DNA from 2 places in the Streptomyces sp. NPDC028722 genome. Region 1 is predicted to be linked to the other one. Evidence: riboswitches for the same ligand, from Rfam matches in the RefSeq annotation. Region 1 holds a riboswitch; the other holds the start of a gene.
What was found. Region 1 has a riboswitch for cyclic di-AMP ahead of AB0F03_RS11560 (M23 family metallopeptidase). Riboswitches for the same ligand answer to the same signal wherever they lie in the genome.

Region 1 (4,268 bases):
GGGCTCCGGACCCTACCCTATGCTTTAAAGTTCAAGCAATGATCGCCAGGCGCTAGCCCGAACAGGGCGACGACCGCCGGCGCCACGGCACGTCCTCCGCCGCGGCCCCGCCACCGCCGTCCTCTCCCTGGAGGCCGCGCGCGATCCCCGCGCAGATCTCCTCGAACTGCCCCACCTGCTCCGGGGTCAGCCGGTCGAACAGTGCGGTGCGGACCGTCTCGACGTGCCCGGGCGCCGTACGCTCCAGTACGGCCGTCCCCTCGTCCGTCAGCACCGCGAGCGAGCTGCGCCGGTCCTGGCCGCAGGTCTCCCGGCGCACCAGGCCGTCGCGTTCCAGCCGGGTCACCCCGTACGTCAGCCTGCTCCGCGTGATCTTCAGCGTCTCGGCGAGGTCGGTCATGCGCAGTCGCCGGCCCGGGGCCTCGGAGAGGTTGGCCAGCACGGAGTAGAACAGGTGGGGCATGCCCCCCTCCTGCTGGAGCTGCCGGTCGATCGCGTCCTCCAGCAGCCGGGACGCGGCGAGGTAGGCGCGCCAGGCGCGCTGCTCCTGCGGAGTGAGCCAGCGGGTCGTCATGCCGCCAGTGTAGGTTTGTTCCAAATTTGAACCAAGACTTCGGCCGGTCCACCGGGCCGCCGCGAGGGAGTACGCCGATGCCCCTGCCGTACGTACTGCTGTCCGCCGCCGTCTCCCTCGACGGCTATCTGGACGACACCGGCCCCGAGCGGCTCCTGCTCTCCGGGCCGGCCGACTTCGACCGGGTCGACGCGGTACGGGCCTCCGCCGACGCCATCCTGGTCGGCGCCGGCACGATCCGCGCCGACAACCCGCGTCTGCTGGTCAACTCCGCCGAGCGGCGCGCGGCCCGGGTCGCGGCGGGCCGGCCGGCGTACCCGCTGAAGGTGACCGTCACCGCCTCCGGTGACCTCGACCCCGGCGCACACTTCTGGCACACCGGCGGCGACAAGCTCGTCTGCACCACCGACGCCGGTGCCGCCCGGGCCGCCCGTCTCCTCGGCGGCACCGCCGACGTCGTGGCGCTCGGCCCCGTCCTGGACTGGCGGGTCCTGCTGGAGCATCTGCACGACGTGCGGGGCGTCGAGCGCCTGATGGTCGAGGGCGGTGGGCAGGTCCACACCCAACTGCTCCAGCAGGACCTCGCCGACGAACTCCAGCTGGTCCTCGCCCCGCTCCTCGTCGGCGACCCCGCGGCCCCGCGCCTGTTCGGCCCCGGTGCCTACCAGGGCGGACGCCTGCGCCTGACCGAGACCCGCCGGATCGAGGACGTCGTCCTCATGCGCTACGAGCCCACGGCCCCCGGTACCGGCCCGGTCCCCACCCCGGCCGACCGTCATTGGCTGCGCACCGCCTGCGAACTCGCCGCCCTGTGCCCGCCCTCCCGGACGGCGTTCAGCGTCGGCGCGGTCGTGGTGGCGGCGGACGGTACGGAGCTGGCCCGCGGCCACTCCCGCGAAGGCGCCGACCCGGTGGTCCACGCGGAGGAGGCGGCGCTCGCGAAGACCGATCCGGCCGACCCGCGCCTGCCCGGCGCCACCGTCTACAGCAGCCTGGAACCCTGCGCCCGCCGCGCCTCCCGGTCCGCCCCCTGCGCCGAGCTGATCCTGCGGGCCGGGGTGCGCCGGGTGGTCACGGCGTGGCGGGAGCCCGACACGTTCGTCGCGGCGGCCGACGGCTCGGGCGTGCTGACCGGCGCGGGCGCCCGGGTCGTCGTACTCCCGGAGCTGGAGTCCCTCGCCAAGGCGCCGAACGGGCATCTGCTCGCCGGATAACACTCAGGGCCGGAATCCAATGGATTCCGGCCCTGAGTCTTCAGTAGCGGGGACAGGATTTGAACCTGCGACCTCTGGGTTATGAGCCCAGCGAGCTACCGAGCTGCTCCACCCCGCGTCGTTGTGTCTCTACTGTACGCCATCCACGGGGTGCGATGCACATCGGTTCCGCGGCCCCTCAGTGGCTGTCACACCGTGTGATCGGACGGGCGCTGTGCGATGACGGCCGGGTCACCATCAAAGCCACGAGTGACTCCTGTACGTCGGTCAACTCGCCCGCTTTCCGGGCGTCATGACCGGTAAATCCCCAGGTTTGAACGTTAAGGATCATGACGAACAGCTTGGAAAGTGACTGGCGGGTCTATTAACGTTCGATAACGCAGCGCGGTCGTCCCAGCCGTCACCAGCGACGGCTCCGCGCGCACGCGCCGAATCCCGCAAGGGAACCGGGGAACCACCACCCTGGGGTGAATCTCGCGAACGCCGACGTGGAGCTCACACGGTCCACGACCGGTATACGCGCGTAGGAGACCTTCCCGCTCCGAACCCGTCAGCTAACCCGGTAGGCGGCGGAAGGAAAGGAGCGCGCCCGCGTGGCGTCCAACCGGCCTGCCCCCGAGAGCCCGTTCGTGCCGGCTCAGCGTGAGACCGAGTCCTTCGGCTACGACGCCTACCGAGCCGACGAGGGCCCCTGGGAGGAGTGGAACCCCACCGAGGACTCCGTCGCCCCGGTCCGCGGCCGGCACCGTGTCGCCAAGCAGCGCGGCGGCTTCGCCCGCAGCTCCACCGTCCTCGGCGTCGGCGTGATGGCCGCGGTCGGCGCGGGCGGCATGGCCAGCGCCAACACCGGCAAGCCGCCGGTCTCCATCTCCCTGCCGGACCTGCCCTCCGTCGGCTCCCTCTTCGGCGACACCGCCACCGAGGCGCCGCAGACCGCCACGACCGCGCTCAGCAGTGTCGGCGTGGCCTCCGCCGACGACCAGCAGGGCACCGACGCGGGTGAGGCGCTGCGCAGCCGGATCATGGCCCAGGCCGAGCAGCAGCAGGGCCAGGCCGACAACAAGGCCACGGCCGTCGCCCTCGCCGCCGCCGAGAAGCAGAGCGCGTCCGCCGCCGCCCAGGCCGAGAAGGAGGCCGCCGCGAAGGCGGCCGAGGCCAAGGGCGAGGCGGAGGCCGCCGCCGCGAAGAAGGCAGACCAGAAGGCGGCGAAGGCGGCCGAGGAGAAGCGGCAGGCCGAGCTGGCGAAGCTGGCCGGGCAGTACACGCTGCCCACCTCCTCGTACACGATCACCTCGACGTTCGGCCAGGCCGGCACGATGTGGTCCTCCGGCCACCACACCGGTCTGGACTTCGCCGCCCCCACCGGCACCCTCATCAAGGCCATCCACGGCGGCACGATCACCGAGGCGGGCTGGGCCGGTGCCTACGGCTACCGCACGATCCTCACCCTCGACGACGGCACCGAGCTGTGGTTCTGCCACCAGTCCTCGATCAACGTCACGGCCGGCCAGAAGGTCACCACCGGCGAGGTCATCGGCCGGGTCGGCGCCACCGGCAACGTCACCGGCCCGCACCTGCACCTGGAGGTCCACCCCGGCGGCCAGGCCGCCGCCATCGACCCGATGGCGTGGCTGCGGGGCAAGGGCCTCACCCCCTGACGGGTTGTGCGGGAATCTCGGAACTCGGCGCCGGCGGCGGAATGTGATCATCCACCGCCGGCGTTGTAGTGACGTATGACCTCACTGACATCACCGCGCACACTCGGCTCCTCCGACCTCCGGGTCTTCCCGCTCGCCCTCGGCGGCAACGTCTTCGGCTGGACCGCCGACGAGCAGACCTCCTTCGCCGTCCTCGACGCCTACACGGCGGCGGGCGGCAACTTCATCGACACCGCCGACTCCTACTCCGCCTGGGTCGAGGGCAACCAGGGCGGCGAGTCGGAGACGATCATCGGCAAGTGGGTCAAGGCCCGCGGCAACCGCGACGACGTCGTCATCGCCACCAAGGTCAGCCAGCACCCCGAGTACCGGGGCCTGTCCGCGGCGAACATCAAGGCCGCCGCCGACGCCTCGCTGCGCCGCCTGGACACCGACCGCATCGACCTCTACTACACCCACTTCGACCAGCCCGAGGTGCCGGTCGAGGAGATCATCGGCGCGCTGGACGAGCTGGTGAAGGCCGGCAAGGTCCGGCACATCGCCGCCTCCAACATCAGCCCCGAGCGCCTCCGGGCCTCCCTCGACCACTCCGACCGCGAGGGCCTGGCCCGCTACGTAGCCCTCCAGCCCCACTACAACCTGGTCTCCCGCGACACGTACGAGGGCCCGCTCCAGGACCTCGCCGCCCGCGAGAACCTGGCCGCCGTCCCCTACTTCTCCCTCGCGTCGGGCTTCCTCACCGGCAAGTACCGCCCCGGTACGACCGTCGACAGCGCCCGCGCCGGCACGGCGCAGAAGCACGCGGAATCCGAGGGCGGGCGG
Region 2 (4,268 bases), on a different contig from region 1:
TGCTGCGCGGCGACGACACCGTCTCCGACCGGTCGCTCGCCGCGCTCGCGCGGGTGGCGCGGGCCGGAGCCAGCCACCTCGTGGTGACGGGCCGCCCGGCCCCGCGGGTACGGCCGCTCCTGGCGGGCCTGGGCTGCACGGGGCTCGCGGTGTGCGGGCAGGGCGCGCAGCTCTACGACGCCGGGGCCGGCCGCCTGCTGTGGTCGGTCCGGCTGGACCGGGAGCTGGCGGAGACCGCGCTCGGCAAGATCGAGGCGGAGGTGGGGCAGGTCTTCGCGGCGGTCGACCAGGACGGCGTGGACGGGCTCACGCTCATCGAGCCCGGCTACCGGATGCCGCATCCGACGCTGCCCGCGCTGCGGGTCGGCCGGCGGGACGACCTGTGGCGCGCGCCCATCAGCAAGGTGCTGCTGCGTCATGCCGAGCTGTCGGACGACGAGCTGGCGGCCGTGGCGCGCGCGGTGGTGGGCTCGCTGGCGACGGTCACGATGTCGGGGCCGGGGACCGTGGAGCTCCAGCCGAGCGGGGTGACCAAGGCGACGGGGCTCGCGCTGGCCGCGGAGCGGCTGGGGATCGGCGCCGGACGGGCCGTCGCCTTCGGTGACATGCCCAACGACATCCCGATGTTCGACTGGGCGGCCCACGGCGTCGCGATGGCCGACGCCCACGCCGAGCTCAGGGCGGTCGCGGACGAGGTCACCTCGTCCAACGAGGACGACGGCGTCGCCGTCGTCCTCGAGAGACTGTTCCCGGCCGACTGACCGGGACGTCAGCAGCGCCCGCCGCCGGTGCCGGTCAGTACGCGCCGAACACGTTGTCGATCGAGCCGTACCGCGCGGCCGCGTAGTTGCAGGCGGCGGTGATGTTCGCGACCGGGTCGTAGATGTCGAACGACGTCCCGGCCACGTGGTAGGCCTTGAAGGTGGGGTCGATGACCTGGAGCAGGCCCTTGGACGGGATGCCCGCGGCCGCGTTGGAGTCCCACAGGTTGATGGCCGCCGGGTTGCCCGACGACTCGCGGATGATGTTGCGGTAGATGCCGTTGTAGGTGCCCGGGATGCCCTTCTGGGCCATGATCGCGAGCGACTCGCGGATCCAGCCGTCGAGGGTGTTCGGGTAGCCGGCGGGGGTGGCGGCGGCCGTCGCGGCGGTGGCGGGGGCCGCGGCGGCGCTCGTGGCGCCGATGAGCGGCAGGGCGAGGACGGCGGCGCCGGTGCCCACGGCGGTGAGGGCGCGGACGAGGCGGCTGTTGCGGGAACGGCGGTGCTGAACGGCGGCAGACATGGGGAAGTTCCTCTCCTACGCCTGCGAGGTGAGCTGTCGGGTTCGGGCGGGGAGGCGCCCGGCCGTGCCCTGGAGGAGGCACGGCTTCACCCCTAGCCGTTCCGGCGCGGCGTGTGCCGTTCCGGCCCGGCGGCTTACCTGGGTCCCCCGCTCCTGCCGTACGAATGGGTTCGTCGATGGGTGGTGCGGGCGGCGGCAGGATTAGGCGTCCGCCCGACGGCCGGGAACGTATGCGAGAGCACATGTCGGGAACAAGTGCCAGATTCACACAACGCACTATTTGACCTTGATCGACGCCGTATGGGGTGCTTGATCCTTTGCGGCTGCCAATCCTCAACTCACCCACGGGGCAAGGGTTCGGGAGGGCGCGGGAGCGGGGACCGGCCGGGACGCCGCGTGACCCAACTCACGAAAAGGCAAAACACTGCAAAACAGACAAGAGGGAATTGACGCATTCCCGCCCCGGGGTCCGGCGGAAGGAGTGGAGGGGTCACGGAACGATATATGAATAGCCGTTAAGTCGATAAATGTCCGTTGTTACCACCCGATCAGACTCATGTCTGGTCTGATCCGATACCGCCCAGGCTGGACCGGTGGGCGCTATCGGTGATCGAAAGAGGACCGGATACGCTGAGTTGAGTGAGGGCAGCGACCTATCGACAAACCGTGTGATCGCCAGCAGACAGCAGCAGACAGGAGACCCCTCGTGACCGTCGTCGGGCCGTTCGGGCTGAGCGTGCGGGACCAGGCTCTGGAAGCCGATGTCCAGGCCGGATTGACGGCTGTCGAGGAAGGCTTGCTCGAGGCCACCAAGAGCGAGGTCCCGTTCATCACGGAGGCCGCGCAGCACCTCGTACGGGCCGGTGGGAAGCGGTTCAGGCCGCTGCTCGTGATGCTCGCGGCACAGTTCGGCGACCCCTACGCGCCGGGTGTCGTCCCGTCCGCCGTGGTCGTGGAGCTGACCCATCTGGCCACGCTGTACCACGACGACGTCATGGACGAGGCGGCCGTGCGGCGCGGCGTGGCCAGCGCCAACACGCGCTGGGGCAACTCCGTCGCGGTCCTCACCGGTGACTTCCTCTTCGCCCGCGCCTCCCAGATCCTCGCCGACCTCGGCCCCGAGGCGGTCCGGGTGCAGGCCCTCGCGTTCGAACGGCTGGTCACCGGCCAGATCCTGGAGACCGCGGGTCCCTCGGACGGCCGCGATCCGGTCGAGCACTACCTGGACGTGCTCGGCGGCAAGACCGGCTCCCTGGTGGCGGTGTCGTGCCGGTTCGGCGCGATGATGTCCGGCGCCGACGAAAGGGTCGTCGACGTGCTCACCCAGTACGGCGAACGGCTCGGCGTCGCCTTCCAGCTCGCCGACGACGTCCTGGACATCGCCTCCGACTCCCACGAGTCCGGCAAGACCCCGGGCACCGACCTGCGCGAGGGCATCCCCACCCTCCCCGTGCTCCGGCTGCGCGAACGGGCCGCCCGGCTGGGCCGGTCCGAGGACCTCGCGCTGTGCGAGCTGCTGGACTCCGACCTCAGCGACGACGCCCGGCACGCCGAGGCACTGACCGCGCTGCGCGCGCACCCCGCACTGGAGCAGGCCCGCCGGGACACCGTGCGGTACGCGGAGGAGGCGCGGGCCGCGCTGGCGCCGCTGCGGGAGTGCGACGCCAAGGCGGCGCTGCTGGAGCTGTGCGACGCGGTGGTGCACCGCGCCGGCTGAACCGGCCGGACACCTCTTCGGGCGGCGTCTTCCCGCACGACCCCTACGGGTCGGGGGAGATGCCGCCTTCGTATGTCATACCGCAGGCGTACACGGAGTTGGCCCCGAGGGCTGACGCTTCCGCGTGGCCGATTTGGTCAGATGGTCACTACGCACATCACCACTCCTCACCGATTCGGGTGAGAATGGCGGCTCAGGTGGACCAGCGCGAGGACAGCCGCCGCCGACGACGGAGGTAAGGCACACATGGCACCGTACGCATCCGACGACGCAGTGGGCGCCGCGCACGACGAGGACCCGCGATCCGGCCGGCGCAAGGCCGCCCGGTACGCCGTCCCGGTCGCGGTGGTGGGGGTGGCCGCGGCCACGATCGGGCTCGTCCCGGCGCTCGCCGACTCCGGTGACCCCGATCTGCCGAGGATCAGCGCACAACAGCTCGTCGAGAAGATCGCCAGGTCGGACGTGCAGCAGCTGTCGGGCACCGTGAAGATCAGCACCGACCTCGGGCTGCCCGAACTCGGCGGCCTGGAGAACAACCTGCTCTCCGGGGCGGACAAGGGCTCCGGCGACGGCTCCTCCGCCGACCCGCGGACCCGGCTCACCGAACTGGTCTCCGGAACGCACACCCTGCGCGTCGCCGCCGACGGCCCCGACCGGCAGAAACTGTCGCTGCTGGAGAGCGGCGCCGAGTACAGCCTGATCCACGACGGCAAGGACGTCTGGGGCTACGACAGCAAGAGCAACGAGGTCCACCACTCCACCGCGGCCGGCTCCGGCGGGGACCGCGGGACCCGGCCGCCGGCCACGCCGAAGGACTTCGCCGACCAGGCCCTGAAGTCGGTCGACGCCACCACGTCCGTCACCGTCGACGGCACCGCCCAGGTCGCCGGGCGCGACGCCTACAAGCTGCTCATCAAGCCCAGGCAGTCCGGCACCACCGTCGGCGCGATCAGCATCGCCGTGGACGCGCGGACGGGCCTGCCGCTGAAGTTCACGCTCACCCCGAGCGGCGGCGGCGCCGCCGTGGTCGACGCCGGCTTCACCCGGGTCTCCTTCGCCGAACCGGCCGCCTCCACCTTCCGGTTCACCCCGCCCAAGGGCGCGAAGGTCACCGAGGGCAAGGACGGGGCCGCGGGTCCCGGGCACGCCCCGAGGCCGGACGGTAAGCCGAGGGGCGGGTCCCCGGCGCCGGAGCACGGCCCGCGGGGCGGCGGGGAGTTCGCCGAGGGGCTGGGCGGGGCCACGGTCCTCGGCAAGGGCTGGACGT

Region 2: another riboswitch for cyclic di-AMP. It lies ahead of AB0F03_RS16660 (transglycosylase SLT domain-containing protein); the one in region 1 lies ahead of AB0F03_RS11560 (M23 family metallopeptidase).

The regions. Positions count from the first base shown of each region.
Region 1 covers NZ_JBEZWU010000006.1:20,739-25,006, reverse strand. Annotated here, with positions in the region: gene AB0F03_RS11575 (MarR family transcriptional regulator) at 53-574, opposite strand; gene AB0F03_RS11570 (dihydrofolate reductase family protein) at 652-1,788, shown strand; tRNA gene AB0F03_RS11565 (tRNA-Met) at 1,833-1,906, opposite strand; cyclic di-AMP (ydaO/yuaA leader) riboswitch at 2,205-2,372, shown strand; gene AB0F03_RS11560 (M23 family metallopeptidase) at 2,382-3,446, shown strand; gene AB0F03_RS11555 (aldo/keto reductase) at 3,531-4,268, shown strand, end outside.
Region 2 covers NZ_JBEZWU010000009.1:107,428-111,695, forward strand. Annotated here, with positions in the region: gene AB0F03_RS16655 (HAD-IIB family hydrolase) at 1-761, shown strand, start outside; gene AB0F03_RS16660 (transglycosylase SLT domain-containing protein) at 796-1,284, opposite strand; cyclic di-AMP (ydaO/yuaA leader) riboswitch at 1,288-1,470, opposite strand; gene AB0F03_RS16665 (polyprenyl synthetase family protein) at 1,991-3,001, shown strand; gene AB0F03_RS16670 (DUF2092 domain-containing protein) at 3,248-4,268, shown strand, end outside.